Regions from separate parts of the uncultured Martelella sp. genome, predicted to be linked through region 1. Evidence: predicted binding sites of a transcription regulator. Region 1 holds the regulator's gene; each other region holds the start of a gene.

Region 1 (7,114 bases):
GAACGACATAATGCATGTCTTTTTGATCATACTGGCGATTGTGGCCGGGCTTGGTATTGCCGGTTATTTCTCGGCAAGGGCCAAGGCTTACGCGCTTGCCGGAGAAAGCCTGAAACGGCTGAATTCGCGGCCGGCCCACCATGCAAGCTTCGTGGCGATGGCCGCAATCGTCCCGGCCGTGCTGTTGATGGCGGTGTGGATGGTGGTCAGTCCGCTGGTCATCGGCGCACAGATCCGAAGCGACTTTCCCGAAGGCGTGCAGCAGCAGCCGGCCGCGGCCCAGAGCCTCACCTATAATACGGTGATTTCCGTGGCCTATGGCCTGCGGCAGCTGCCGGAGGATGCCCGGGCGCGCGTCGATGAGGATGCGGGCGCGCTGCGCGCTGTTCTTGCCGCAAACGGCATTCCGCTTGCCGCTTCGCCCCGGCCTTTCGTGCTGTCTTCGGCCGAGCGGTTCAATGCGCTTTCCGCCGCATCGCGCGCGGCCATGGCCGTTGCGGCGCTGGCGGTGGCGCTGGTCTCGCTCGGCCTTGCATACCGCGCGGTCAGGCCGTCTTTTCACGCGCGCAACCGCGTTGAACAGGCCGTACTCGCAGCCCTTGTCCTCGCCTCGACCATCGCGATCCTGACGACGGTCGGCATCGTGCTGTCGATGCTGACGGAATCCCTGCGGTTCTTTTCCCAGGTGCCGCCGGCCGACTTCTTCTTCGGCACGGTCTGGGACCCGCGCTTTGCTGCCGCTGGTGAAAGCGGTTCAATCGGGCAGTTCGGACTGATCCCGCTGCTTGCCGGCACGCTTTACATCTCCATCGTCGCCATGGCGGTTGCCGTCCCGATCGGGCTTTATGCGGCGATCTACATGTCGGAATATGCCGGGCCGAAACTGCGCGCGATCGCCAAGCCGCTACTTGAAGTGCTGGCGGGCATTCCCACCATCGTCTACGGCTTCTTCGCCCTTGTCACGGTGGGGCCGCTGCTGCGCGATATTTCTGCAGAACTGAACGGGCTTTTTACCGGCAGCTATCGCAATTTCATCGAGGCGCAGTCGGTGCTGACGGCGGGTGTGGTCATGGGCATCATGCTGATTCCCTTCGTCTCCTCGCTGTCCGATGATATCATCAATGCGGTTCCCGACAGCCTGCGCAAGGGCTCGCTCGGCCTTGGCGCCACGCAGTCGGAGACCATCAAGCGCGTCGTGCTGCCGGCGGCGCTTCCCGGTGTTGTCGGCGCTCTGCTGCTGACGGCTTCGCGTGCCATCGGCGAGACCATGATCGTGGTTCTGGCCGCCGGCGTTGCCGCGCAGTTGCAGTTCAGCCCGCTGGAACCGATGACGACGGTGACGGTCAAGATCGTCAACCAGCTGACCGGCGATCTGGAATTCAACACGCCGCAGACGCTTGTGGCCTTCGCCCTTGGCCTCACGCTGTTCGTGATCACACTCTGCCTCAATGTCTATGCGCTCTATATCGTGCGCAAATACCGGGAGCAGTACGCATGACCGACACAGTCCGCACCGCGACCGAAACGGCTGGAGGAAGCCGGGCGATTGCCGCAAGGCGTCGCAAGTCGCTGAAACGTCGGAATGCGGCCGAACGTCGTTTCCGCGTTTTCGGCCTGCTGGCGATCTGCGTGGGCATTTTCTTCTTGGGCGCGCTTTTGTTTTCCGTTGCCGGCAAGGGCTATACCGCGTTTCAGCAGACGACCATCACCCTGCCGGTCACCTTCGAGGCCTCGGTGATCGATCCCGATGGCGCGCGCGATGAGAACCCGCGTCTGCTGTTGACGGCCGATTATCCGCAACTGGTGCGTCAGGCGCTTGCCCGCACGCTCGCCATCAATCCCGAAAACGGGCCTGAAATGCGCGCGGCGATGCGGATGATCTCCCGCAGCAGCCGGGTGGAGCTGCGCGATGTGGTGCTGAAAGACCCCTCCGTCATCGGAAAGACCGTCGATGTGCGGCTTCTGGCCGCCGCCGATATCGATTCCGCCAACAAGGGCCAGATCGACCTTTCCGTACCGGAAACAAGCCGCCGGGTTTCCGACCGGCAATTGCAGTGGATGGAGGAACTGAAGGCCGAGGGACGGCTGAACAAGTCCTTCAACACCGGCTTTTTCACCCATGGCGCATCCAGCCGGCCGGAAGCAGCCGGGATTGGCGTGGCCTTTGTCGGCACGCTTTACATGATGGGCGTGGTCCTGCTTCTGGCACTGCCGATCGGCGTGGCATCGGCGATCTATCTTGAGGAATTTGCGCCGAAGAACCGGTTCACCGACCTTATCGAGGTCAACATCAACAATCTGGCGGCCGTGCCCTCCATCGTGTTCGGCCTTCTGGGCCTTGCGGTGTTCATCGGCCTCCTCGGCCTGCCGCGTTCGGCTTCGCTGGTCGGCGGGCTGGTGCTGACGCTGATGACGCTGCCGACGATCATCATCGCGACGCGGGCAGCTCTCAAGGCGGTGCCGCCTTCGATCCGCTCGGCGGCGCTGGGGGTCGGGGCTTCGAAAATGCAGGCGGTGTTCCATCATGTCCTGCCGCTGGCCATGCCGGGCATTCTGACGGGAACGATCATCGGTCTTGCCCAGGCGCTGGGCGAAACCGCGCCGCTGCTTCTGATCGGCATGGTCGCCTTCGTGGCCGATTATCCGGCGGGCCCGCTTGACCCGGCAACAGCGCTTCCGGTGCAGATCTACATGTGGGCGGGCGAGGCCGAACGCGCCTTTGTCGAGCGCACCTCCGCCGCCATTATCGTGCTTCTGGCATTCCTGATCTTCATGAATGTCACGGCGGTGATACTGCGCCGCCGTTTCGAACGGCGCTGGTAGGCGATGGATGACTATGACCGCAAAAAGGCTTGGAAAAAGACGATGAGCGAAAACACATACAAGATGGCCGGTCAGGCGGTGTCCGTCTATTACGGGCAGAAGCGTGCGCTGTTCGATGTCAGCCTCAACATCCGCGAGAACGCCGTCACTGCGCTGATCGGCCCGTCGGGCTGCGGCAAGTCGACCTTTCTGCGCACGCTCAACCGGATGAATGACACGATCGACAATTGCCGGGTGACCGGTACGGTCACGCTCGACGGCGAGGATGTCTACACCTCCGGGATCGATGTGGTGGAACTGCGCGCGCGCGTCGGCATGGTGTTCCAGAATCCCAACCCGTTCCCGAAGTCGATCTACGAGAATGTCGCCTATGGGCCGCGTATCCACGGTCTTGCCCGCCACCGCACGGAATTCGACCAGATCGTCGAGACCAGCCTGATCAAGGCGGGTCTGTTCAACGAGGTCAAGGATCGCCTGCATGAGCCGGGCACCAGCCTTTCCGGCGGCCAGCAGCAGCGGCTGTGCATTGCCCGCGCCATTGCGGTGAGCCCGGAAGTGATCTTGATGGACGAACCCTGTTCGGCGCTCGACCCGATCGCAACGGCCCGCGTCGAGGAACTGATTTCCGATCTCAGAGAGAATTACACCATCGTGATGGTGACGCACTCCATGCAGCAGGCCGCGCGGGTTTCCGAACGCACGGCGATGTTCCACCTCGGCCATATGGTCGAGGAGAACGATACCGATACGATTTTCACCAATCCCGCGGACCAGCGGACCCAGGATTACATCATGGGACGTTTCGGCTGAGGGGCGGCTGCCGCACGCTCAAGCCAGGAAAGGAAAGAACATGGCCCCCTCGCATATTTCGACGGCATTCGATGACGAGCTGAAATACCTCCAGCGCCGCATTTCCGAAATGGGCGGTCTGGCAGAGGAGATGGTCAGCGAATCGGTCTCGGCCCTCGTCAACACCGATACCGAGCTTGCCGAAAAGGTGATCGCCGACGATCTGGCGCTTGACGAAGCGGAGCGCGAGATCGGCGAGAAGGCAATCGTCACCATTGCCCGGCGCCAGCCGGTGGCTGCGGACCTGCGCGAAATCATGGGCGCCATTCGCATCGCTGCCGACCTCGAACGCGTTGGCGATATGGCCAAGAATACCGCCAAGCGGGTGATCTCGGTGCAGGGCACCGGTGTCCCGCGCAAGCTGGCCCACGGCATCGAGCATCTGTGCGAACTGGCGCTCCTGCAATTGAAGGAAGTGCTCGACGCTTACACCACGCGCCAGGCCGACAAGGCGAGCTCGATCCGCGAGCGTGATGACGAGATCGACGCGATCTACACCTCGCTGTTCCGCGAGCTTTTGACCTACATGATGGAAGATCCGCGCAATATCACCACCTGCACGCATCTTTTGTTCTGCGCCAAGAACATCGAGCGCATCGGCGATCATGCCACCAACATCGCCGAGATGATTTACTACATCGCGACAGGCGCCCAGCCGCAGGGAGAACGTCCGAAGGACGACAATTCCCCTGCCGTCGGTTCCGATGATGTCTGAAGCCATTTGAGACGAGGGAGATATCAGCCCAATGGTGCCGAAGATAGCAGTTGTTGAAGACGAGGAAGCGCTCAGCGTTCTGCTGCGCTACAATCTCGAGGCCGAAGGCTATGAGGTCGAAACCATCATGCGCGGCGACGAGGCCGAAATCCGACTGCAGGAGCGGGTCCCCGACCTTCTTCTGCTCGACTGGATGCTGCCGGGGGTGTCGGGCATCGAGCTATGTCGCCGCCTTCGAATGCGGCCGGAAACCGAACGCCTGCCGATCATCATGCTGACGGCGCGCGGTGAGGAGAGCGAACGGGTGCGCGGCCTTGCCATCGGCGCCGACGATTACGTCGTCAAACCGTTTTCCACGCCGGAGCTGATGGCGCGGGTCAAGGCGATCCTGCGCCGCGCGCGTCCGGAAGTGCTCTCCAGCGTGCTGAAATGCGGCGATATCGAGCTTGATCGCGAAACCCACCGGGTTCACCGCAAGGCGCGCGAAGTGCGGCTTGGCCCGACGGAATTCCGGCTTCTCGAATTCCTGATGACGTCTCCGGGGCGGGTGTTTTCCCGCGCGCAGCTTCTCGACGGTGTCTGGGGGCATGACATCTATGTGGATGAGCGCACCGTCGACGTACATGTCGGCCGGCTCAGGAAGGCGCTCAATTTCTCGCAGATGCCGGATGTGATCCGCACCGTGCGCGGAGCCGGATATTCGATGGAAGTCTAGAGCAGCGGCAAAAAGTTTTTTTAAACGATTTAATATCCGTCATTGCGGCCATCCGGCGTTCCGCTATGGTGGCGGGCATGCCATTCGGCATGATGAAATATACCGGCTGCGATTGATTTTTCGGCCCCGACAGTTCAACTCAGGGCCGGAACGGAAACGGCTGCCCCGGCGGCGGCGTGTGCCGGCAGATTGTGTCTTGCAGGAGAGTGTCCCTCCCGCACCCTGCAAGGCCGTGACGGCGCAAAGACAAAGAGGATTGTTGAGATGAGCAGAGCAAGTTTTGCCGACCCCGCAGTGATGGGCGAACTGATGGCCCGCATGCTGTGGGAAATCGGCGCCGTCCATTTTTCCCCGGATGAGCCCTACAAGCTTGCTTCCGGTCTGGTCAGTCCGGTCTATATCGACTGCCGGCAGTTGATTTCCTATCCGCGCATCCGTTCCACGCTGATGGATTTTGCCGCAGCCAAGGTGCTGCGCGATGCCGGTTTCGAGAAATTCGACTGCGTGGCCGGCGGCGAAACGGCGGGCATTCCCTTCGCCGCATTCCTCGCCGACCGTCTGGAACTGCCGATGATCTATGTGCGCAAGAAGCCGAAGGGCTATGGCAAGAACGCCCAGATCGAAGGGCATCTGGAAGCCGGAGCGCGGGTGCTGGTGATCGAGGACCTGACCACGGCGGGCGGCTCCATGTTCAACTTCATCAATGCCATCCGCGCTGCCGGCGGACTGGTGGAACACGGCATGGCTCTGTTCTATTATGATATTTTCGAACAGGCCGAGAAACGTTTCCGGGAAGGGTGCGTTGAGCTTCATTACCTGGCGACGTGGCAGAACGTTCTTGCGGTCGCACGCGAAGAAGAGCTTGCCGACAAGGCAACGCTCGATGCGGTTGGCGCGTTTCTCGATCATCCAATGGAATGGTCGCGGGCCCGCGGCGGTCTTGAGGAACTGATCGTCTAGGCCGGGACGACAGGCGCGGGAACAAAAACGGGAGAAGAGAATGATTTTATGCTGTGGTGAAGCCCTGATCGACATGCTGCCGCGCGAGACCGACAAGGGCGAACCGGCATTTGCGCCCTATGCCGGCGGTGCCGTGTGCAACACGGCGGTCGCGCTTTCCAGGCTTGGCCGTCCGACCGGGTTCTTCTCCGGTATCTCGTCCGACCTGATGGGCGATATCATTCGCGAGAAACTTGACGCATCGAAGGTCGATCATTCCTATGTCGCCATTTCCGACCGGCCGACGACGCTCGCCTTCGTCAAGCTGGTCAACGGTTCGGCAAGCTATGCCTTTTACGACGAGAACACGGCTGGCCGGATGATTACCGAGGATGATCTGCCTGCAATCGGCGAAGACTGCGCGGCCATGCATTTCGGCGCGATCAGCCTGATCCCCGAACCCTGCGGTTCCACCTATGAAGCGCTTTTGATGCGTGAGGCCGAAACTCGCGTGATCTCGCTCGACCCGAATATCCGTCCGACATTCATTACCGATCCCGCCGGTCACCGTGCCCGGATCGAGCGCATGGCGGCCAAATCGGATATCGTGAAATTCTCCGACGAGGATCTGGACTGGTTCGGTCTTGAAGGCTCGCTCGATGACAAGGCGCGCCACTGGATTACGGCCGGTGCAAGCCTTGTTGTCATCACCTGCGGCGCGGATGGGGCGATCGGCTATACCGCTGAGCACAAGGTCGAGGTGCCAAGTGAAAAGGTCGAGGTCGTCGACACCGTCGGCGCCGGCGACACGTTCGACGCCGGCATTCTTGCCTCGCTCGATATCGCCGGGCTGCTGACCAAGGAGAAGGTCAAAACGCTGTCCCCCGAGGCAATCGCGGACGCCCTGGCGCTGGGCGCAAAGGCCGCTGCCGTCACCGTCTCTCGCGCCGGCGCCAACCCGCCCTACGCGCAAGAAATCGGGCTTTGATCTGCCGCCCGGGGCAATTGCGACACCGAGCAGAGATAAGGATCAGCCGGTTTCGTCCGGCTGATACTCCAGAATGTCACCGGGC
Region 2 (7,114 bases), 990 kb from region 1:
TCGAAGGTCGTGTGCCGCTGAAGGAATTCGGCGTGCGCGGCAAGGATGGCGAGCTGAAGGCCGGCGACGAAGTTGAAGTCTATGTCGAGCGCATCGAAAACGCGCTGGGCGAAGCTGTTCTGTCGCGTGAGAAGGCCCGTCGCGAAGAGGCTTGGGTCAAGCTCGAAGCCAAGTTCGAGGCCGGCGAGCGCGTCGAAGGTCAGATCTTCAATCAGGTCAAGGGTGGCTTCACGGTCGACCTCGACGGTGCGATCGCCTTCCTGCCGCGTTCCCAGGTGGACATCCGTCCGATCCGCGACGTATCCCCGCTGATGCACACGCCGCAGCCGTTCGAAATCCTCAAGATGGACAAGCGCCGCGGCAACATCGTCGTTTCGCGCCGGACCGTTCTTGAAGAAAGCCGTGCGGAACAGCGTTCGGAAATCGTTCAGAACCTCGAAGAGGGCCAGGTCGTTGAAGGTGTTGTCAAGAACATCACCGATTACGGCGCCTTCGTCGATCTCGGTGGCATCGACGGTCTGCTGCATGTCACCGACATGGCATGGCGTCGCGTCAACCACCCGACCGAGCTTCTGTCCATCGGCCAGAACGTCAAGGTTCAGATCATCCGCATCAACCAGGAAACGCACCGCATTTCCCTGGGCATGAAGCAGCTTGAAGCTGACCCGTGGGATGGCATCCAGGCCAAGTATCCGGAAGGCAAGAAGATTTCCGGTACCGTCACGAACATCACCGACTACGGTGCGTTCGTCGAGCTGGAGCCGGGCATCGAAGGCCTGATCCACATCTCGGAAATGTCCTGGACCAAGAAGAACGTCCACCCCGGCAAGATCCTGTCGACCACGCAGGATGTCGAAGTTGTCGTTCTCGAAGTCGATCCGGCCAAGCGCCGCATTTCGCTCGGTCTCAAGCAGACGCTTGAAAATCCGTGGGAAGCCTTCTCCTTCTCGCATCCGTCCGGTACGGAAGTCGAAGGCGAGATCAAGAACAAGACCGAATTCGGCCTGTTCATCGGTCTCGAAGGCGATGTCGACGGCATGGTTCACCTTTCCGATCTCGACTGGAACCGTCCGGGCGAGCAGGTCATCGAGGAATACAACAAGGGCGATATCGTCAAGGCTGTTGTTCTCGATGTGGACATCGAAAAGGAACGCATCTCGCTCGGCATCAAGCAGCTCGGCAAGGATTCGCTGACGGAAGCAGCTGCTTCCGGCGAACTGCGCAAGGGTGCTGTTGTTTCCTGCGAAGTGACCGACACCAACGATGGCGGCGTCGAAGTCAAGCTCGTCAACCACGACGATGTCTCGGCCTTCATCCGCCGTTCGGATCTGGCCCGCGACCGCGACGAGCAGCGCCCCGAGCGTTTCTCGGTCGGTCAGGTGTTCGACGCCCGCGTCACCAACTTCTCCAAGCGCGACCGCAAGGTCATGCTCTCCATCAAGGCGCTTGAAATCGCCGAGGAGAAGGAAGCCGTTGCACAGTTCGGTTCGTCCGACAGTGGCGCTTCGCTCGGTGACATTCTCGGCGCAGCCCTGAAGGGCCGCGACGACCAGTAAGCACTGCTTACGCCGTGAATACCGAACCGCCGGGTGGCAACGCCCGGCGGTTTTTTGTTGTGCCTGCTGTCTTGACCTCAGTCGGCCGGTTTCCGATGTTTGAGGGAGGAAGAGCGAAGGAAAAGATCATGGCCAAGAAGACGCCGATACTGCCCGGAACGAACAGCAGGCCGCTCGATCCCGAGATGGATGCCCTGCAATACGAGATCATGCAGGAGACGGCGCAGGCGCTGGGGCGGATCGGACGGCGGCTGGAGGAGGCGCTGGCAGCCCTGAAGCGCCATGACGAGACGCCGGGTTCCAATCAGGACCGCGACGAACTGGTGCAGGCGGCGGCCGACAGGGCCTTTGCGCTGTTCATCCAGCGTGACTATCTGGGGCTCAGGACCGATCATCACCTGAAATCGACCTATGATATTCCCCGTGAGGTGATGCTGCGCGTCGGCGTGATGAAGAAAGCCGAAAAGGCCGACAAGTCCTGAAAACGCTCTGAAATAGCCGCAAAAAAACGCCCCGGTCAAAAGCCGGGGCGTTGCATTCCTGGAAAGGGACTATGATCAGTTCACAGATTGCTGAAGGCGCTCGATTTCGTCCTTGAGCACAAGTTTCTTGCGTTTGAGTTCTGCAATTTCCTCATCTTGACTGGATGGCGAGGAGATCACGTTCTGCAGCTCTTTTTCGAGCGCGGAATGTTTTTCCTCAAGGGCGGCAAGGTGGGTCTGAACTGTCATTTCAACACGTCCTTCCTTTGTTTATCGCCGCAGGATGCGGCGCCTCGTCATCGATTTGCAATAAAACAATGCCATGTTTCAGCACACTTGTCGAAGGCGGAAATGTGATTTTCCGGCGGCATTTTCAATGTCTGCGCTATCACCGCTCGCAAGCTCGCTTTTCACCGAAAACGAATGATGCTAAAGCCGTTTTCAGGCCCTTTTCGGCCACATTTGACCGTGGCCTCGTCGCGGTTTCGCCAGAACTGGAATTACGACTGAAACGGAAGGCCGATGAGCCCGATCATGAATCCGCCCGTCGCCATTGCCATGGGCTCCCAGTCAGACTGGGAAACGATGAAGAATGCTGCCGATACGCTCGATGTTCTCGAAATCGATTATGATGCACGCATCATCTCGGCTCATCGCACGCCGGACCGGCTTTACGACTTTGCCCGCGGTGCGCGCGGCGAAGGGTTTCAGGTCATCATCGCAGGTGCTGGCGGTGCGGCCCATCTGCCGGGCATGCTGGCGGCCATGACGCCGTTGCCGGTGTTCGGCGTTCCGGTCCAGTCGCGTGCGCTTTCCGGCCAGGACAGCCTGCTTTCAATCGTGCAGATGCCGGCGGGCGTGCCTGTTGGAACGCTGGCGATCGGCAAGGCGGGTGCCGTCAATGCCGCGCTGCTTGCCGCCGCCGTTCTGGCGCTCTCGGACGAGGAGCTTGCCGGCAGGCTTGATGACTATCGGGCCCGTCAGGCGGCCCATGTCGCAGAATATCCCATCGACAAGGATGAGTGAGTCCATGAAAACCATCGGTATCGTCGGCGGCGGCCAGCTCGGTCGCATGCTGGCCATGGCTGCCGCCCGGCTCTCCATCCGCACGGTCATTCTGGAGCCGCAGGCGGACTGTCCTGCAGCACAGGTGGCCAATGCGCATATCGTGGCGGCCTATGACGATGAAAGCGCGCTTGAAGAGCTTGCTGCCCGCTGTAATGTCATCACCTATGAATTCGAAAACGTGCCGGAAAAAAGCGCGGCCCAGCTTGCGGGCAAACGCCCCGTCTATCCGCCTGCGCGCGCCCTTTCGATTTCGCAGGACCGGCTCACCGAAAAGTCCTTTCTCAATGAGTGCGGCATTCCGACAGCAGGTTTTCACGCAGTCGACACCCGCGCCGATCTCGATGCCGCGCTTGAACTGTTTGGCGGACGCGGTGTCCTGAAGACGCGCCGTTTCGGTTATGACGGCAAGGGGCAGTGGGTTTTTACCGGCAGCGGCGATGATGCCGATGCCGCCTTTGCAGCGCTTGCCGGAGCGCCGGCGATCTTCGAGGAATGGATCGATTTCGAGCGCGAAATTTCGGTGATCGCGGCGCGCGGTGTCGATGGCGCGTTTGTCTCATTCGATCCGGCGGAAAACGAGCACCGTGATGGTATTCTGCGGATTTCGCGGGTGCCGGCCCGCGTGTCCGATGAACTTGTCGGAAACGCGAAAATCGCCGCTGAAAAGCTGCTTTCGGCCTTGGGCTATGTTGGCGTTGCGGGCCTTGAACTGTTTGTTGCGCGCGATGGGCGTCTGCTTGCCAATGAGTTTGCCCCGCGGGTGCACAATTCCGGCCACTGGAGCGAGGCGGCCTGTGTGATCTCGCAGTTCGAGCAGCATATCCGCGCCGTCTGCGGCCTGCCGCTGATCGATCCTGTCCGCCACAGCGATTGCGTGATGCACAATATCATCGGCGACGATATGGACGACATTCCGCGCTGGATGGCGACGCCAGGCGCGCTGGTGCATCTTTATGGCAAGGACGAAAGCCGGCCGGGCCGCAAGATGGGCCATGTCACCGTGCTTCATCCGCATGAAAACCACCGGAACGGTTGACTTTCGCGCAGCCATTCGCTAGGAACCGGCCACAGCCAAGCGCGCCTCCTTCCGGCGCGCTTTTGAATGTTGAAACAGACCGCCTTTACTGATCAGTCGAGAGCGGCACAAACAGCGGATCGAAAACATGAAGATCAAGAATTCGCTCAAGGCGCTCAAGTCCCGTCACCGGGAAAACCGTCTGGTGCGCCGCAAGGGCCGTGTATACATCATCAACAAGCAGAACCCGCGCTTCAAGGCTCGTCAGGGCTGAGTGCGTGTAACCGGACCGTGACCGGGCCGGTGCAATATCTGTTTGACCTTTTGCCATGACGGGATACCATCCCGTCATGCGCTTTTTTATGCCTGCTTTTCTGACATTCGTTTCGCTGGCGCCGCTGGCCGGCATGCCTGCGCTCGCGCAAACGGCCGATGGCGCTGACGTTGCGGCTGCAACGACGCCTGCCGATCCGCTGGATACATTGTATCGCCAGCTTGTGCGCACGCGCGATCCCGCCGAGGCTGCCGCTTATGCCAGGGACATCGACGATTATCTCGACCGCTCGCCCAGCGCGACGGTGTCGCTTCTGATCAAGTCTTCGGACGAGGCGGAGGCCGATGGCCGCACTGCCGCCGCGCTTGATTTCCTGTCGGAGGCGATTGCGCTCAGGCCCGACGAGCCGGCGGCCTATCGCAAGCGCGCGGTGCTTCACTATACCCATGGTGATCTGAACCGGGCGATGGATGACATCGGCAGTGCGCTTGCGCTGGAACCGCGCGATTTCGGCGGGCTCGGGCTGATGGCGACCATCCTCGACCGCACCGGCCGGCCCGAAGCCGCACTTGAGGTCTGGCGGCGTTATCTCGATTTTTATCCCGCCGATCGCGATGTCGGCTCTTACGTCGATACGACCGAAAACGACTTGGCGGGTGAGCGGCTGTAAAAAGCTTCCGTCGGAGTAGGGAGCATGAAAAAGCCCGGGCCTGCAATTGGCAGACCCGGGCTTTTTATTCCAGCAGGTGCGCGTCAGCCCTGTTTCTGGCTCTGGCGCTCCTTGGCGCGGTCATCCATCAGCTCGTACCACATGGCGTTCAGCACCGCGAAGAGTGCTGCCAGCGGCAGACCGAGGATCCAGGCGAAATACCACATTGATATCTCCTTTTACGGGTTTCGGTGAGCCGGACCCGAAGGCCCGGCCCTGTCACTCAGTATGCGTGGCTGTCCGGGTTGGTCACATCCTCGTTCGTCACCTTGCCCCACATGATGTGATAGACATAGGAGGTGTAGAGCAGGATGATCGGCACGAAGATCAGCGCGCAGACCAGCATGATGAACAGCGTCAGCTGGCTGGACGATGAATCCCAGGCCGTCAGGCTTGCAGCGGGCTGCTGCGAAGACGGCAGGATGAAGGGGAACATCGCCACGCCGGGCGTTGCAACCACACCGAAGACCGAGATGCTGGACGACAGCATGGCGAGCGTCGGCTTGCTGCCCTTCAGCCCGATGAACGCGCCGAGTGCGCCGAGGAAGCCCAGCGCGGGTGCGAGCATCATCCAGGGATAGCGCCCGTAATTGGCAAACCATGCACCCTGTTCGCGCGCCACGTCGCTCATCAGCGGGTTGGACGGGCCACCGGCATCGACCGCGCCGGTGAAGGCATAACCGTCAATGCCGTAGTAAAGCCAAACACCGGCCAGCGCGAACAGCACGATCAGGACGAGAGCCGCAATCGAACCGAAAGCACGCGAGCGGTCGTTGACCGGACCTTCCGTCTTGGTCGACAGATAGGCTGCACCATGCATGACCAGCATGGCGACGCAGACCAGACCGGCCAGCAGTGCGAAGGGGTTCAAAAGGCCGAAGAACGAACCGTCGTAGAAGATACGAAGGTCGTCATCGAACCGGAAGGGAACGCCCTGCAGCACATTGCCCAGCGCCACGCCGAAGATCAGCGTCGGCACGAAACCGCCGATGAACAGCAGCCAGTCCCAGGTGTTGCGCCAGGTGGCGCTTTCACGCTTGGAGCGGTACTTGAAGCCGACCGGGCGCAGGATGAGCGCGAACAGGATCGCGAACATCGCCAGATAGAAGCCCGAGAAGGATACGGCGTAGATTGCCGGCCACGCCGCGAAGATCGCGCCGCCGCCGAGGATGAGCCAGACCTGGTTGCCTTCCCAGACCGGGCCGATCGTGTTGACGACAACGCGTCGTTCGGTATCGCCCTTGGCGACGAAAGGCAGCAGCGTTGCCGTGCCGAGGTCGAAGCCGTCCATGATGGCAAAGCCGATCAGCAGAACGCCGAGCAACAGCCACCAGATAACGCGGAGGACTTCGTAGGATATGAGATCGTGTAGTACCATGATGTTTTACTCCGCTGGTGCCACTTCGACGCCCTTGACCCGGCGGAAGCCGAGAACGGGCATTTCGGGTCCGTTGTCAGGCTGCGGTCCCTTGCGGATCGCGGCGAGCATCAGGCCCATTTCGACGATGAACAGCACCGTGTAGATGCCAACAAAGCCGGCAATCGTGAGGAGCAGCGTGCCCGCACCGAGGCTGGAGACAGCAAGCGCCGTCGGCAGGATGCCCTCGATGATCCACGGCTGGCGGCCGAGCTCGGCGACGATCCATCCCGCTTCTGCGGCAATCCACGGCAGCGGAATGATCCAGACTGCGAGGTGCAGCAGCCAGCGATGGCTGTCGAGGCGGCGGCGTGCCGACAGATAGAAGAACACAGCCATTACCGCGATGAACAGGAAGCCGCATGCAACCATGATGCGGAACGACCAGAACAGTGTGCCGACCGGCGGCACGAGGCTGTTGGCCGCCTCTTCGATCTGTGCCGGTGTAGCCTGGCTCGGGTCGTCGACATAGCGCTTCAGCAGATAGGCATAGCCGAGGTCGTTGCCATACTGTTCAAGTGTGGCCTGATCCGCCGTATCCGGCGTGCCGGTTCCCATGGCCTGACGCATGTTGGTCAGCGCGTTATAGGCGA
Region 3 (7,114 bases), 1.6 Mb from region 1:
GTGCTGAATACACCAAAGGCTGCCCCGCAAGGCCGCCTTCAGACTGTGACAACCCCGAAGACGTGCGGATTGCTGCCTCCGTCAGCCGTCCCCACAGGTGTCATGCTCGGACGTGATCCGAGCATCCATTCTATTCAACCCTTTGATAAGAAAGGGTTTCAAGCAAGCGTACATTGTGTGGCCCTGGATCCTCGGGTCAAGCCCGAGGATGACCCGGAGGGAGGGGCAGCTTTATCAACAAACCAAAGGCCGCCCCGCAAGGCGGCCTTTTCGTTTCTGTCCGGCATTTGCCGTATCGATCAGGCGACGTCTTTCAACGCGCCGCTGAGCGAAAACAGCAACCGGTCGGAGCCGGCGTCGACCTTGACGTGGGCGCCGTCGGAAATCTCGCCGCCAAGGATTTTCTCGGCCAGCGGGTCCTGAACCGCCGTCTGGATCACGCGCTTCAGGGGGCGCGCGCCATAGGCCGGGTCATAGCCCTTTTCCGCCAGCCAGTTGCGGGCATCTGGCGTCAGATCAAGTTCGATCTTGCGGTCCGACAACAGCTTTTCGAGCCTTGTCAGCTGGATGTCGACAATCGCGCCCATATCGTCACGATGCAGCCGGTGGAACAGGATGATGTCGTCCACACGGTTGAGGAATTCCGGCCGGAACGATGCCCGGACGACCTCCATCACCTGATCGCGCGCAGCCGAACTGTCCTCATTCTCGCCAAGCTGGGTGAGGAATTCCGAACCCAGATTGGAGGTCATGATGATGATCGTGTTGCGGAAATCGACCGTGCGGCCCTGCCCGTCCGTCAGCCGTCCGTCATCAAGCACCTGCAACAGCACATTGAAGACATCCGGATGGGCCTTTTCGATCTCGTCGAACAGCACCACCTGATACGGCCTGCGGCGCACCGCTTCCGTCAGAAGACCGCCCTCGTCATAGCCGACATAGCCGGGAGGCGCACCGATCAGCCGGGCGACGGAGTGTTTCTCCATATATTCCGACATATCCATGCGGACCATCGCGGTCTCGTCATCGAACAGGAAGCGGGCCAGCGATTTGGTCAGCTCGGTCTTGCCGACGCCGGTGGGACCGAGGAAGATGAACGAGCCGATTGGCCGGTTCGGATCCTGCAGCCCCGCACGCGCACGGCGGACAGAGCGGGAGACCGACTGCACGGCATCGCCCTGGCCGACAACCCAGCGGGCCAGTTCGTCTTCCATCCTGAGCAGCTTTTCACGTTCGCCTTCCAGCATCTTGTCGACCGGAATACCGGTCCAGCGGGAAACGACCTGCGCGATGTTGTCGGGAGTGACAACCTCCTGAAGGATGGAATCCGTCACCGTATTGTCTTCGGCCTCGGCTTCTTGCAGTTCCTTTTCCAGCTTCGGGATCGAGCCATAGGCCAGTTCACCGGCCTTCTGATACTCACCGCTGCGCTGGGCAATGGCCAGTTCGTTGCGGGCCGCGTCGAGCTGCTTCTTCAGGTCGGCAGCCTTGTTGAGCTTGTTCTTTTCCGACTGCCAGCGCGCCGTCAGCGTATCGGCCTGTTCCTGCAAGGACGCAAGTTCGCCCTCGAGCTTTTCAAGGCGGTCCTTCGAAGCCCGGTCGGTTTCCTTTTTCAGCGCTTCCCGCTCGATCTTGAGCTGGATGATACGGCGGTCGAGTTCGTCCAGTTCTTCCGGCTTGCTATCCACCTGCATGCGCACGCGGCTGGAGGCTTCGTCCATCAGGTCGATGGCCTTGTCCGGCAGAAAACGGTCGGTGATATAGCGGTTGGAAAGCGTGGCGGCCGCCACCAGCGCGCTGTCGGAAATCCGCACCTGATGGTGCTGCTCGTATTTTTCCTTCAGACCACGCAGAATGGAGATCGTGTCTTCCACCGTCGGCTCGTCAACCATGACCGGCTGGAAACGACGCGCCAGAGCGGCATCCTTTTCCACATGCTGGCGATATTCATCGAGCGTGGTTGCACCAACGCAGTGCAGTTCACCGCGCGCCAGCGCCGGTTTCAGAAGGTTCGACGCATCCATTGCGCCATCCGTCTTGCCGGCCCCGACCAGCGTGTGCATCTCGTCGATGAACAGGATGATATTGCCGTTTTCGGACTGAACCTCGTTCAGGACAGCCTTCAGACGCTCCTCGAACTCACCGCGATATTTCGCACCGGCAATCAGCGCGCCCATGTCGAGCGCCATCAGCTTCTTGTCCTTCAGGCTCTCCGGCACGTCGCCATCGACAATGCGCAACGCAAGGCCTTCGGTGATCGCCGTCTTGCCGACGCCGGGTTCACCGATCAGGACCGGATTGTTCTTGGTCCGGCGCGACAGCACCTGAATGGTGCGGCGGATTTCATCATCACGGCCAATCACCGGATCGAGCTTGCCATCGCGGGCGTCGGCCGTCAGGTCGCGCGCATATTTCTTCAGCGCGTCATAGCTTTCCTCGGCACTGGCGCTGTCGGCGGTGCGGCCCTTGCGGATTTCGTTGATGGCGTCATTCAGCCCGTTCGGCGTCACGCCTGCGCCGGAAAGCGACTTCGAGGTCGAAGCGCTCTTTTCGATCACCAGTGCCAACAGAAGACGCTCGACGGTGACGAAACTGTCACCGGCCTTCTTGGCGGCCTCTTCGGCTGTGTTGAAAACCTTGGCGAGCGGCTGGGAAAGGTAAATCTGGCCGTTACCGCCGGAAACCTTCGGAATTTTCGCCAGTGCTGCATCATTGGCAAGGCGCACCTTTTTGGCATCGCCCCCTGCCCGCTCGATCAGCGATGCGGCCATGCCCTGCTCGTCATCGAGCAGAACCTTCAACAGGTGCTCGGCACCGAACTGCTGATGACCTTCGCCGAGCGCATAGGTCTGCGCCGACTGCAAAAAGCCACGCACCCGTTCGGAATATTTTTCGATGTTCATATCTTCGCCTCCATTCCTCGTTCCGACCTTTTGAAGCGACAGAACGATGACCTGAATAAACCCCCTCTTTGAGGCGGGTCCTGATTACGCGGCGTTGCCGCCGCTCAAGGTCAGATATGGGTGCAGGCATGAAGGCTTTAAAGAGGTCTGCCGGAGAATTTGTTGCTGATATGCAACACCACCTATCCCCTTCAGCTATGGGCGAAAATGTCGGTTTCCTCCCAGCCGAGAAGATCGAGCTTGGCCCGTGTCGGCAGGAAATCGAAGCAGGCGCCGGCAAGCGCCATGCGGTCCTCGCGCATCAGCCGTTCCATCAACTTGTCGCGCAGGCGATGCAGATAGAGAACGTCGGAAGCCGCATAGGCAAGCTGAGCGTCGGAAAGGGTTTCCGCCGCCCAGTCTGAAGACTGCTGCGCCTTGGAAACGTCGACTTCCAGCATTTCACGCAGATTGTCCTTCAGCCCGTGACGGTCGGTGTAGGTGCGGGTCAGGCGCGAGGCGATCTTGGTGCAGAACACGTTTTCGGTTGTCACGCCGAAGGTATAATAAAGAACCGCGATATCGAAGCGACCGAAATGGAAAATCTTCTGGCGCGCCGGGTCTGCCAGCATGGAGACAAGGTTCGGTGCGTCCTTCTGGCCGGCGGCGATCTGGATGACGTCGGCGGTTCCGTCGCCCGGCGATATCTGCACCACGCACAACCGGTCGCGGCGCGGTATCAGGCCAAGCGTTTCGGTGTCGATGGCAATCGCACCGGTATAGCGCGCGGCATCCTCGGCCGAGATGTCGTTTTTGTGGACGCGGATCGTATCGTTCATCCGTTCTTCTCCATGGGCTTTGTTCCTGCAATCCTGTCGGGTCATAGCGGATCAGAGCAAAAGACGATAGCCGAAAAGACCGACCGAGAGCGATCAACCCGCCGGCGAAGGTGTTGTGCCGGCAGTCCACAGCGGTTATCGGGGAACGGGAAAATCGCACGCGCGAAAGGCTAAAGCGATGAAAAGCAGGATAACATTTCCTCTCCGTGCGCTGTGGGGGCGGCACAGGGGTCTTTGCATCGCCTTTCTGGCGACGGCCTTCATCACGCTTGTCTTTGCCCTGCAGTTCATCTTCTCGGTGTTCTACTGGCACAATCCCGAAAACCGGAATCTCGAACTGAAGGGATGGATGACGCTTGGCCATGTCGCCGTTGTTCACGACATTCCCGCATCGGAGCTTGCCGAAGAACTGGACCTTGCACCCGACAGCCGAAGCCGGCGCATGATGCTGCGCCAGATCGCCCGCATGAAGGGGATATCGCTCGACGAGCTGGAAGACGAAATCGCCGAAGCCCTCGATGAATACGAGGAAGAAAAGGCCGACGCCGATGAGTGAGCAGCTTCTGGCGCTCCTGCCGGTCTATGGTATTCCGGCAATCGCATTCTCCGTATTTCTGGCCTGCTGCGGCATTCCCTTGCCAACCGCCGTGATCATGTTGTTCGGCGGATCGCTCGTTGCCACGGGCGATTTGTCTTTCTGGGCGATCTACCTGTCCTGCCTGCTGGCCGCCTGCTGCGGCGACCAGGTCGGCTACTGGGCCGGAAGGATCGGCGGAACAGGCTATGTCGAGCGCTTTGCCGCAGGCGGGCCGAAGCGGCAGCGCCTTGTCGACAGGGCCAGCGACTACCTTGAGCGCCGGGGCATCATGGCGATCTTCTTCACCCGCTGGCTTCTGGCGATGATCGGTCCCTACATGAACCCGGTTGCCGGGGCCGCCGGCATGCGCTGGAAGATGTTCATCACCGCCGCCATTCCCGGCCAGATGCTCTATGTGATGATCTATACGCTGCTCGGCTTCATCTTTTCCCACAACATCTTCGCCGTGGCACAGATCGTCGGCAATGCCAGCGGCTTTCTGGCAGCGGGCGTGGTCACGCTGGCAATCGGCTGGTACATCACCCGCGTCCTTCATTTCTCGCTGAAACGCAGGCGCAGACGCTACCTGAAACCGCGCGGCAGGCGCCAGCGCCGTTAGAGCGAACGCGGTGAGCGGCAAGCGCGTGCACCGTCATCAAAACGCAGCGAAAACGTCATCTCAGTGTAATGCGGCAGGACTATCGCAAGAGCGCAGCTATTTCCGCAAACCCTGACATGAGAGGTTTTCATGCGCGCACGTCTTGCATTACTCGCAGCCGCAACCTTCCTCGCCGGCGCAGCCAATGCCGCCACCATTTACCCGCTCGACCGCGCCACCGTTCTGGTCGGCTCGCCGTTCGACTTCAAGGTCGAGCTGGATCAGGTCTATGAACCCGGGCAGGTCGACGTCACGGTCAATGGCAAGGCCTATGCCGATGTCTTCGGCGCCGATGCCGAATTCATCGCCGATGAAAAGGGCGAAGACGACGCCAGCCTCGGCTCGGCGCTGATCCTGCGCGATCTTTCGCTTGCCAACCCCGGCGATTACACCGTGGCCGTCAAGGCCGGTGACGAAGAGAAGTCGGTTACCTGGACCGTCTACGACACGCCCTCCGTGGCGAAAGCCAAGAACATCGTCTTTTTCCTTGGCGACGGCCTTTCCGTTGCCCACCGCACGGCCGCCCGCATCATGTCCAAGGGCATGACCGAGGGCAAGGCCGATGGCCGCCTGAGCATGGACGATCTCGACCGCATGGCCTTCATCGGCACATCGTCGACCCACGCCATCGCCACCGATTCCGCCAACACCATGTCGGCCTACATGACCGGCCACAAGACCCGCGTGAATGCGCTTGGCGTTTATGCCGACCGTACGCCGGACAGCCAGGACGACCCCAAAGTCGAGACCATTGCCGAAGCGCTGCGCCGCCAGACCGGCAAGGCGATCGGCGTCGTTTCCACCGCTGAAATCGAAGATGCGACGCCGGCGGCCACCGTTGCCCACACCCGCAGGCGCGCCGACAAGGCCGATATCGTCGGCATGTTCTACGGCATTCAGCCGGAAGTCATCCTCGGCGGCGGCTCTGCCTATTTCCTGAAGTCCGACATTCCCGGCTCCAAGCGCAAGGACGATAACGACTATATCGCCATGTTCGAGGATGCCGGTTACACGGTTGCCACCGACGCCACCTCGCTTGAGGAGGTCGCAGGCCAGAACCCGGACAAGATCCTCGGCCTGTTCCACACCGGCAACATGGACACCAAGCTTGATCGCTCCTTCCTGAAAAAGGGCAGCGTCGACAAGTTCTCCGATCAGCCCGGTCTGCCGGAAATGACCAAGGTGGCGCTGGATCGTCTTTCAAAGAACAAGGACGGCTTCTTCCTGATGGTCGAGGGCGCGTCGATCGACAAGATGAGCCATCCGCTCGACTGGGACCGCGCCGTTGTCGACACCATCGAGTTCGACCAGGCCATCGGTCAGGCCATGGATTTCGCCAAAACGCATCCCGACACCATGATCGTCGTGACCGGCGACCATACGCACGGCGTTTCGCTGATCGGCACGATCGATGACGAGGTTGAGGCCGACGATATGCGCGACAAGGTGATGACCTATGACGACGCCGGCTTCCCGAACTACACCGACGAAAACGGCGACGGCTACCCGGACAAGATCGACGTATCCCGCCGCCTGGCCATCTTCTCCAACAACTTCCCGGACTATTACGAGACCTTCCGTCCGAAAATGGATGGTCCGTTCGAGCCGGCCGTGAAGGACGAAAACGGCAACTACGTCGCCAACGAACAGTACAAGGACGTGCCCGGTGCGGTTCTGCGCACCGGCAACCTGCCGCACAATGCCTCCACCGGCGTTCACGCCGTCGATGATGTCGTGCTTCAGGCCACCGGCCCCGGTTCGGAAGAGTTCAAGGGCTATATGGAACAGTCGGACGTCTACGAAGTTCTCGCCGACGCCTTTGCCCTCGGCACCAGCCAGAAACAGTAAACGCGTTTTTTAAGAAACGGGACCGGGCGGCTTTCGCCCGGTCCTCTCCTGCAACTGCATGGAGGACCACACCGTGACCGACACTTCTCGCTCTACCCTTTCCCGCCGCAGCCTGCTGGCCACCGCGCTGACGCTTGGCGCCGGCCTTGCCTTTCGCTCCGCCCATGCCGCCACCGCCGAACTGGCCTTTGACGATCTTTACGGCACATTCAGCCCGCTGGGTCTGGAGTTTTCCGACAAGGTCAAGAACCTCACCGGCGAAAAGATTTCCATCCGCGGCTTCATGGCGCCGCCGCTGAAGGCCGAGGCG
Region 4 (7,114 bases), on a different contig from region 1:
CTTGCCGCGCAGGTGGCCGTTGCCCGGGTGGCGATGACGGATTGACAACCCGCATTGCGTTCGGCGCCTGCACAGCGTTATCCTCGCGGCCAACACAGGGAGTGCATGATGAGTGAGACCTTTCCCGCTTTGCTGATTCGCGACAAGGACAATGCGAAGGCAGAGCTGACGGAACTCAGTCGATCCGACCTGCCGGACCTGCCTGTTCTCGTGCGGGTCGACTATTCGAGCCTCAACTACAAGGACGGGCTGGCGGTCAGCGGAAAGGGGCGTATCGCGCGGCGCTTTCCGATGGTGCCCGGCATCGACATCGCCGGTACGGTGATCGAGTCGGATGCCGACGCCTTCAAGCCCGGCGATAAGGTAATCGCCAACGGTCATGGCATGTCGGAGACCGCGTGGGGTGCCTACAGCGCCTTTCAGCGGGTCAAGCCGGAATGGCTGATGCCGCAGCCGGAGCAGTTCACCCAGAAACAGGCGATGGCAATCGGCACGGCCGGTTATACGGCCGCCCTTTGCGTCAACCAGTTGCTTGCCTGGGGGACGGTTTCCGTTGACGAGGGCAGCGTGCTGGTGACAGGGGCGGCGGGTGGCGTCGGCTCTTATGCCGTGGCCTTGCTGTCTTCTCTCGGGTTCAGCGTTACGGCCTCGACCGGCAGGCCGGAAACCCATGCCTATCTGCGCCAGCTCGGCGCCAGCAATTTCATCGACCGTAAGGAGCTTTCAGAGGCCGGCAAGCCGATCCAGGCGGAACGGTGGAGCGGTGCGGTCGACAGCGTCGGCTCGACGACGCTCGCCAATGTGCTGGCGCAAACGGTGTATGGCGGCGCGGTGACGGCCTGCGGGCTGGCCGGCGGCGCGGATCTGCCGGCAACGGTGATACCGCATATCCTCAGATCGGTTGCGCTGATCGGGGTCGATTCGGTGATGGCGCCGCTCAAGCGCCGTGAAGCGGCGTGGCGCCTGCTGCAGGCGCAGCTGACGCCCGAACAAATCGATCTGGCGACGGAAGGCGAGGTCGGGCTTGCGGAACTGCCGGAAGCTGCCGAGGCCATTCTGGCGGGGCGTATTCGCGGACGCATGGTTGTGAAAGTCGCCTGACTGGTCAGGTCTTTTCCAGTTCGGCCGTCTTCACGACAAGGCTCTCGTCTTCTGTCTCCTTCAGAAAACGGGCGAAATAGCGCGTGAGCTTCGGTATCTTGATCAATTCGTCGATCGAATATTTGTGTGCGTCACGAACCAGGCTGGACGGGTTGAAATAGGCTTCGGCGTTTTCAGGCGTGAGAACAAAGGGCGGCTTGCCTTCGCGCCCGAGAATATAGCTCATGACCAGCGCGCCAGTCCGGTGATTGCCCTCGATGAAAAGCTGCGGGCGGCTCAGCGCCCGGACGTAAATGCCGGCAGCCCGTTTGCGCACACCCTTGCCCGTGTGGCGCTGATACCAGTCGACCAGTCCGCCGATGTCGCCGTTATGGCGATCGTAGAAATGCGATTCGGTGCGCTCGATGTGATGCCGGAATTCTGCTCTGCTTTTTGCTGACGAGCCGCACAGGACGATATGGTTGAGCTCGAGCAGGTGGTGAAATTCGCCGAGTTTGAGGATATCGGTTCCGTCATTCAGGAGACGGTCGACATAGGCATATCCTTCCATCATGTGTTCGATGATGGAATCGGGCATGCTTTCGCGACGCATCGTCAGGAGCATGTTGATGCGTTCGAACTGGCGCTGTGTGTCACGCAGTTTGGCTTCGATCTTCTCAAGGTCGAGGCTGTGTCTGAACATCAAACTCTTTCTGTTGCGTTCCAAGGCCGGCGCGGTTGGCGCATTATACCAAAAGGGCGGCTTTTGGGAAAAGCCGCCCGAAAACGCTGCGATGGTTCGTTTGAGCCTTAGCTGAACTCGCCCGAAAGATATTCCTTCGTGAGGTTTTCCTTCGGGTTTTCGAAAATCTGCTTGGTGTCGCCGACTTCGACGAGGAAACCGGTGCGGCCGCCCTGCGACATGTCGACGGAGAAGAATGCCGTCTTGTCGGCAACGCGGATCGCCTGCTGCATGTTGTGGGTCACGATCGCGACCGTGTAGTCCTTCTTCAGCTCCAGCATCAGTTCCTCGATCTGGCGCGTGGCGATCGGGTCGAGCGCGGAGCAGGGCTCGTCCATCAACAGAACCGTCGGCTCGGTGGCAATCGCACGCGCGATGCACAGGCGCTGCTGCTGGCCGCCGGAAAGCGACAGGCCATTCTGCTTCAGCTTGTCCTTGACCTCGTTCCAGAGCGCAGCGCGGCGCAGCGCCTTTTCGACGCGGCCGGAAATGTCGCCCTTGAAGCCGTTGAGGCGCAGGCCGAAGGCAACGTTTTCAAAGATGCTCATCGAAAACGGGTTCGGCTGCTGGAACACCATGCCGATATGGCGGCGCACGACCACCGGGTCGACATTCTTGCCGTAGACGTCCTGGCCCAGGAAACGCACATGCCCTTCAAGGCGGAAGATCGGGATCAGGTCGTTCATGCGGTTGAGAGAACGCAGCACCGTCGACTTGCCACAGCCCGACGGGCCGATGAAGCCCGTGATCTTGCCTTTTTCGATATCGACGGCGGCGTCGCGCACGGCCAGGAAATCGCCGTAGTAGATCTTGTCGATGTTCGCGCCGATGGCAACATCGCCGTGCTGCTGTGCGGCCGCGGCCTCAATCTTGTTCATTTCCATTTCCGTAGACATGATAATCGACCTTTTTCTCCTACACGCGGCGAGTGCCGAACGAGCGACTGAGAATGTTGAAGACAAGCACGATCAGAACCAGAACAAGAGAGGCTGTCCATGCAAGTTCAATCTGGTTTTCATAGGGCATTGCCGAGAAGTTATAGATCAAAATCGACAATGATGCTGTCGGCTCGGTAAAGCTCCCGATCCAGTAATTCGAAAAAAGCGCCGTAAACAGCAGCGGGGCCGATTCACCGGACGCGCCCGCCACTGCAAGCATTACACCGGTCATAACACCTGGAAGGGCGGTCGGCAAAACAATTTTGGTCGCGACCTGTGTTGAATTGCAGCCCATTCCGTAGGCGGCATCCTTCATCCGCTGGGGCACCATCCGGAAGGCCTGTTCGGCCGTCAGAAGCACGGTCGGCAGCATCAGGATCGACAGCGAAACACCGCCGGCAATCGCCGAATAGGTCTTCATCACCACCACCAGCCAGGCATAGACGAAGACACCGGAAAGGATCGATGGAAATCCGGTCAGGACCTTGCCGACGAAACGGATCAGCGCAGATATCTTGCCGTCGGGGTTGATAAGCCCGGTATAAAGGCCGCCGAGAACGCCGACCGGGATCGAGATCAGCGATGCAATCGCAACCATGACCAGTGTGCCGACGATGGCGTTGCCAATGCCGCCGCCCTGTTCGAAGGGGGCAGGCGGAAGCTCGGTGAAGATTGCCGCCGAGAGCCGCAATCCGCCACGGCTGATCAGCATCCACAGAACCGAGATCAGCGGGATGGCGGCGATGCCGGCCAGCACCCACAGGATCACGGTCTGGATGAAGTTCATCAGCGTGCGGCGCTCGCCGAAGGAAAAGCTGAGATTGGGGTCGCCGAGGGCGACCACTTCGGGGTTCATCGTTGTCTGGTCCGTCGTGCTCATGATCTGATCATCCTCAGGTGACGGTCTGGCGGGAGGTATAATTCATGATGATCGTGCCGATGATATTGACGGCCATGGTGATCACCAGAAGAACAACGGCGGCATACATGAGCGGGCCGATCTGGTTGGCGCCGGCTTCCGGGAAGGTGGAGGCGAGCAGCGAGGCCAGCGTGGTGGCCGGCGAAAACAGCGACAGCGTGACGTGCTGGGCGTTGCCGATCAGCATCGCCAGCGCCATGGTTTCGCCGAGCGCCCGGCCGAAACCGAGAACCAGCGAGGCGAAGATGCCGCCGGACGCCGTCGGGATGATCACCTTGCGGATCGCTTCCCACTTGGTCGTGCCCATGCCATAGGCCGCTTCCTGGATCTTCATCGGGATTGCCTTGAAGGCATCCTGGGAGATCGCCGCAACGGTCGGCAGGATCATGATCGACAGCACGATCATGGCCGGAAACATGCCGGGGCCTGCAAGCTTGGTCGAAAAGAACGGGATGAAGGACAGGGTATCGTGCAGCCAGTTGGCGACCGGGCGGATTGCCGGGATCAGAACGTAGATGCCCCAGAGGCCGTAAACCACCGAAGGGATGGCGGCAAGCATCTCGACGATCAGCCGGAAAACCCAGGCCAGGCGCGCGTTCAGAAAACCCTGTGTCAGAAAGATCGCAACCGCAATGCCGAGGACGCCGCCGAAAAGCAGAGCCAGAAGCGAGGAATAAAGCGTACCCCAGATTTCGGCGAGGATACCGTATTCATTGGTATTGGGGTTCCAGACAACGGTCGTCAGAAAGCCCAGGCCATATTCGCGCATGGCGGGGGCAGCCTGTGCGCCGAGCTTCCAGAAGATATAGACCAGAAGCAGGATGGTCAGAACGCCGGCTGCCAGCGTCAGGATACGAAAGGATTTGTCGTAACCGTATTCGAAAGCGGTCGGCGGTCTCGAAACACTGCCGTCTTCAGGCAATGTGTTTTTCGTGTTGTCGGCCATCAAGCGGGCTCCTACTGGCGAAGATCGGGGCTATCCCGGTGATCTTGTCGTTGGCGCAAGCGCAAACGGATCCTGAACTGAGAAAGCCGGGGCGCATGACAATACGCCCCGGCACAAGACAGCGTGCTGTCTCGATTACTTGATTTCTTCCATCGACTTGCGATCAAGTTCGATGACGTTTTCCGGAAGCGGGATGTAGCCGAGCTTGTCGGACATTTCCTGACCGGTGGTCAGGCCGTAGTCGACCATCTTCTTCAGGGCAGCAACGGTATCGGCGTCCTGGCCTTCCTTGTAGAAGAGCAGCCAGGTGAACGTCGAAATCGGGTAAGCCTGTTCACCCTTGGGGTCGGTGATGAAAGCGCGGTTGTTGTCGTCGAATTCGGCGGAAGCCAGAGCGGCCTTACCAGCATCGGCGCCAGCGCTTACGTAGTTGCCGGCCTGGTTTTCAAGCATGGCGTAAGGCGTGTTGGTCTGCTTGGCATAGCCGTATTCGATGTAGCCGATCGCGCCGGGCGTCTGCTTGATCGTGGCGGTGATGCCCTGGTTGCCCGGAGCGGCGATGAAGTTCGAAGCCTTCGGCCACGGAACGGTCTTGCCGGCGCCGACAGTGCTTTCGAAATCGGAGCTGATGGCGGCCAGATGATTGGTGAAGTTGAAGCTCGTGCCCGAAGAATCGGCGCGAACAACAACCGTGATGTCTTCGTCGGGCAGGTCGACGCCGTCATTGGCGGCTGCGATGGCCGGATCGTTCCACTTGGTGACTTCGCCAAGGAAGATCTTCGGGTAAACATCGCGCGGCAGCTTCAGGTCGGAAACGCCATCAAGATTGAAGGCGAGAACAACTTCGCCGGCCGTCATCGGCAGAAGCACGACGCCGCCGTCGATCTTGGCGATTTCCTCATCGTCCATGGCCGCATCGGAAGCAGCAAAGTCGACGACGCCATTGGTGAAGTCTTCGATACCGGCGCCGGAACCCTTCGACTGGTAGTTGACTTCAATACCGGTCTTCTGGCCAAAATCCTTAAACCAGGCCGAGTAGAGCGGGAAGGGGAAAGAGGCGCCGGAGCCCGTCAGCTGAACGTCCTGAGCCTGTGCGACAGTGCCGGACACCAGCATGGCGGTTGCAACGGCTGCGACCTTAGCGCCCTTGGAGAAATTTCCGATTTTCATCAGATAGCCCTTTTGAGGTTTGGTTGAAAACGGAAGTCCTATAACAACGAAATAATTCCAAGCATAGCATGTTGTAAAAAATTCATATTCGCGTGGATATCCTGCATTTTCTTTAAAAAAAGTGTCACACAACAGTCATAAAACTGTCATAAACAAAATCGACTTGACGCAGTATTTGGCGTTTCTGGTTTTTTGCCTTTCCCGACTGTCCCCCATTTCCCCGCAGCCGCGCTTTGGATACGATGGGCAAAGGGTTCGCATCGCCTGCTTGACATAGCGCAAGGCGAATGCGCAGCCGCCCTCTAATTTCGCCGCTGGCCGGAAGCGCTTTGCCGGCGGCCATCCAGAACGTCGCTTACAGATCCGCCTATGCAACAGGAGACGCAATGACTGAAACAGGCACCCCGGCCCGGCATGCAGAGGGGCCGCATGAGGATACCGTGGCTGAACTGCTCCTGCGGCAAAGGGCGCTGGAAAAGACAGCGCTGATAGCGCTGGAGGCGGGACGTATCCTCATGGAAACCGGTGCGAAGTCGGCCGTCGTTCGCGAAGGGGTTCGCAAGGTTGCGCTGGGGCTGGGCGTCACAAGCGTCGATATCCGGGTCGGTTTCGCCTCGATTGCGACCACGGTGGGCGATGGCGTGTGTACCTCGACCCATATGGCCGGGGTCGGGCATCATGGCGTGAACATGCGGATCAATCATCGCGTTCGCGAAATCTGTGCCGAGGTCGGCAGAGGGGGAATGACCCCGCAGGCGGTCGAGGACAAGCTTTCAAAGGCCCAGCGCGACACGCTGAAACATCATAAGGCGCTCAATGTGTTTGCCGCCGGGCTTGCCTGCGCGGCGTTCGGCCGGCTTCTGGGCGCGGATGCGCCGGCCTTTGTGACAACGCTGATCGCCAGCATGGTCGGCCAGTATATCCGGCTCGTTCTGCTCGAGCGCCATTATAATGCCTTCGTCGTCACGGCCACGGTGGCGTTTGCCGCTGCCGTGCTTTCCGGTCTCGGGGCGATGGCCATGGGCAGCACCATGATCGATACCTCGATGAGTGCTGCGGTGCTGATGCTGGTTCCGGGCGTGCCGTCGATGAATGCGCAGACCGATATCATGGAAGGATTTCCAACGCTCGGCAGCGCGCGCTTCGTGACCGTCGCAATGATTCTCGTATTCATTACGCTGGGGGTCGGTGCGGCCCATATCGTGCTTGGCGGCGGATTGCAGGATGCCCCGAAATCCGCACCCAACATTGCCCATCATGCGTTTTTCGGCGCGGTTGCTGCGGCAGGTTTCGGGGTGCTGTTCAATTTCGGCTATCGC

What was found. Region 1 encodes PhoB, which activates phosphate uptake and scavenging genes when phosphate is short. Its sites were predicted from a motif close to TGTCATNNANCTGTCAT; they were not measured.
Region 2: ACHZCU_RS06685 (YdcH family protein) is a predicted target of PhoB. The motif match lies at 2,333-2,349, and genes of this name have one in related genera.
Region 3: ACHZCU_RS03990 (alkaline phosphatase) is a predicted target of PhoB. The motif match lies at 4,971-4,987, and genes of this name have one in related genera.
Region 4: pstS (phosphate ABC transporter substrate-binding protein PstS) is a predicted target of PhoB. The motif match lies at 5,929-5,945, and genes of this name have one in related genera.

Annotation. Positions count from the first base shown of each region.
Region 1 is NZ_CAXXFM010000001.1:2,384,176-2,391,289, forward strand. Features, by position in the region: gene pstC (phosphate ABC transporter permease subunit PstC) at 11-1,498, shown strand; gene pstA (phosphate ABC transporter permease PstA) at 1,495-2,823, shown strand; gene pstB (phosphate ABC transporter ATP-binding protein PstB) at 2,827-3,633, shown strand; gene phoU (phosphate signaling complex protein PhoU) at 3,674-4,387, shown strand; gene phoB (phosphate regulon transcriptional regulator PhoB) at 4,419-5,102, shown strand; gene ACHZCU_RS11185 (orotate phosphoribosyltransferase) at 5,367-6,062, shown strand; gene ACHZCU_RS11190 (carbohydrate kinase) at 6,103-7,029, shown strand; gene ACHZCU_RS11195 (helix-turn-helix transcriptional regulator) at 7,072-7,114, opposite strand, start outside.
Region 2 is NZ_CAXXFM010000001.1:1,397,006-1,404,119, reverse strand. Features, by position in the region: gene rpsA (30S ribosomal protein S1) at 1-1,556, shown strand, start outside; gene ACHZCU_RS06690 (DUF6665 family protein) at 1,685-2,038, shown strand; gene ACHZCU_RS06685 (YdcH family protein) at 2,114-2,287, opposite strand; gene purE (5-(carboxyamino)imidazole ribonucleotide mutase) at 2,561-3,064, shown strand; gene ACHZCU_RS06675 (5-(carboxyamino)imidazole ribonucleotide synthase) at 3,069-4,142, shown strand; gene ykgO (type B 50S ribosomal protein L36) at 4,270-4,395, shown strand; gene ACHZCU_RS06665 (hypothetical protein) at 4,472-5,065, shown strand; gene cydX (cytochrome bd-I oxidase subunit CydX) at 5,149-5,271, opposite strand; gene cydB (cytochrome d ubiquinol oxidase subunit II) at 5,328-6,482, opposite strand; gene ACHZCU_RS06650 (cytochrome ubiquinol oxidase subunit I) at 6,489-7,114, opposite strand, start outside.
Region 3 is NZ_CAXXFM010000001.1:806,108-813,221, forward strand. Features, by position in the region: gene clpB (ATP-dependent chaperone ClpB) at 300-2,903, opposite strand; gene ACHZCU_RS03975 (ribonuclease D) at 3,095-3,721, opposite strand; gene ACHZCU_RS03980 (hypothetical protein) at 3,900-4,277, shown strand; gene ACHZCU_RS03985 (DedA family protein) at 4,270-4,917, shown strand; gene ACHZCU_RS03990 (alkaline phosphatase) at 5,047-6,804, shown strand; gene ACHZCU_RS03995 (hypothetical protein) at 6,878-7,114, shown strand, end outside.
Region 4 is NZ_CAXXFM010000002.1:206,608-213,721, forward strand. Features, by position in the region: gene ACHZCU_RS18285 (pseudouridine-5'-phosphate glycosidase) at 1-45, shown strand, start outside; gene ACHZCU_RS18290 (MDR family oxidoreductase) at 109-1,101, shown strand; gene ACHZCU_RS18295 (hypothetical protein) at 1,106-1,783, opposite strand; gene pstB (phosphate ABC transporter ATP-binding protein PstB) at 1,891-2,700, opposite strand; gene pstA (phosphate ABC transporter permease PstA) at 2,738-3,640, opposite strand; gene pstC (phosphate ABC transporter permease subunit PstC) at 3,654-4,625, opposite strand; gene pstS (phosphate ABC transporter substrate-binding protein PstS) at 4,761-5,795, opposite strand; gene ACHZCU_RS18320 (threonine/serine exporter family protein) at 6,182-7,114, shown strand, end outside.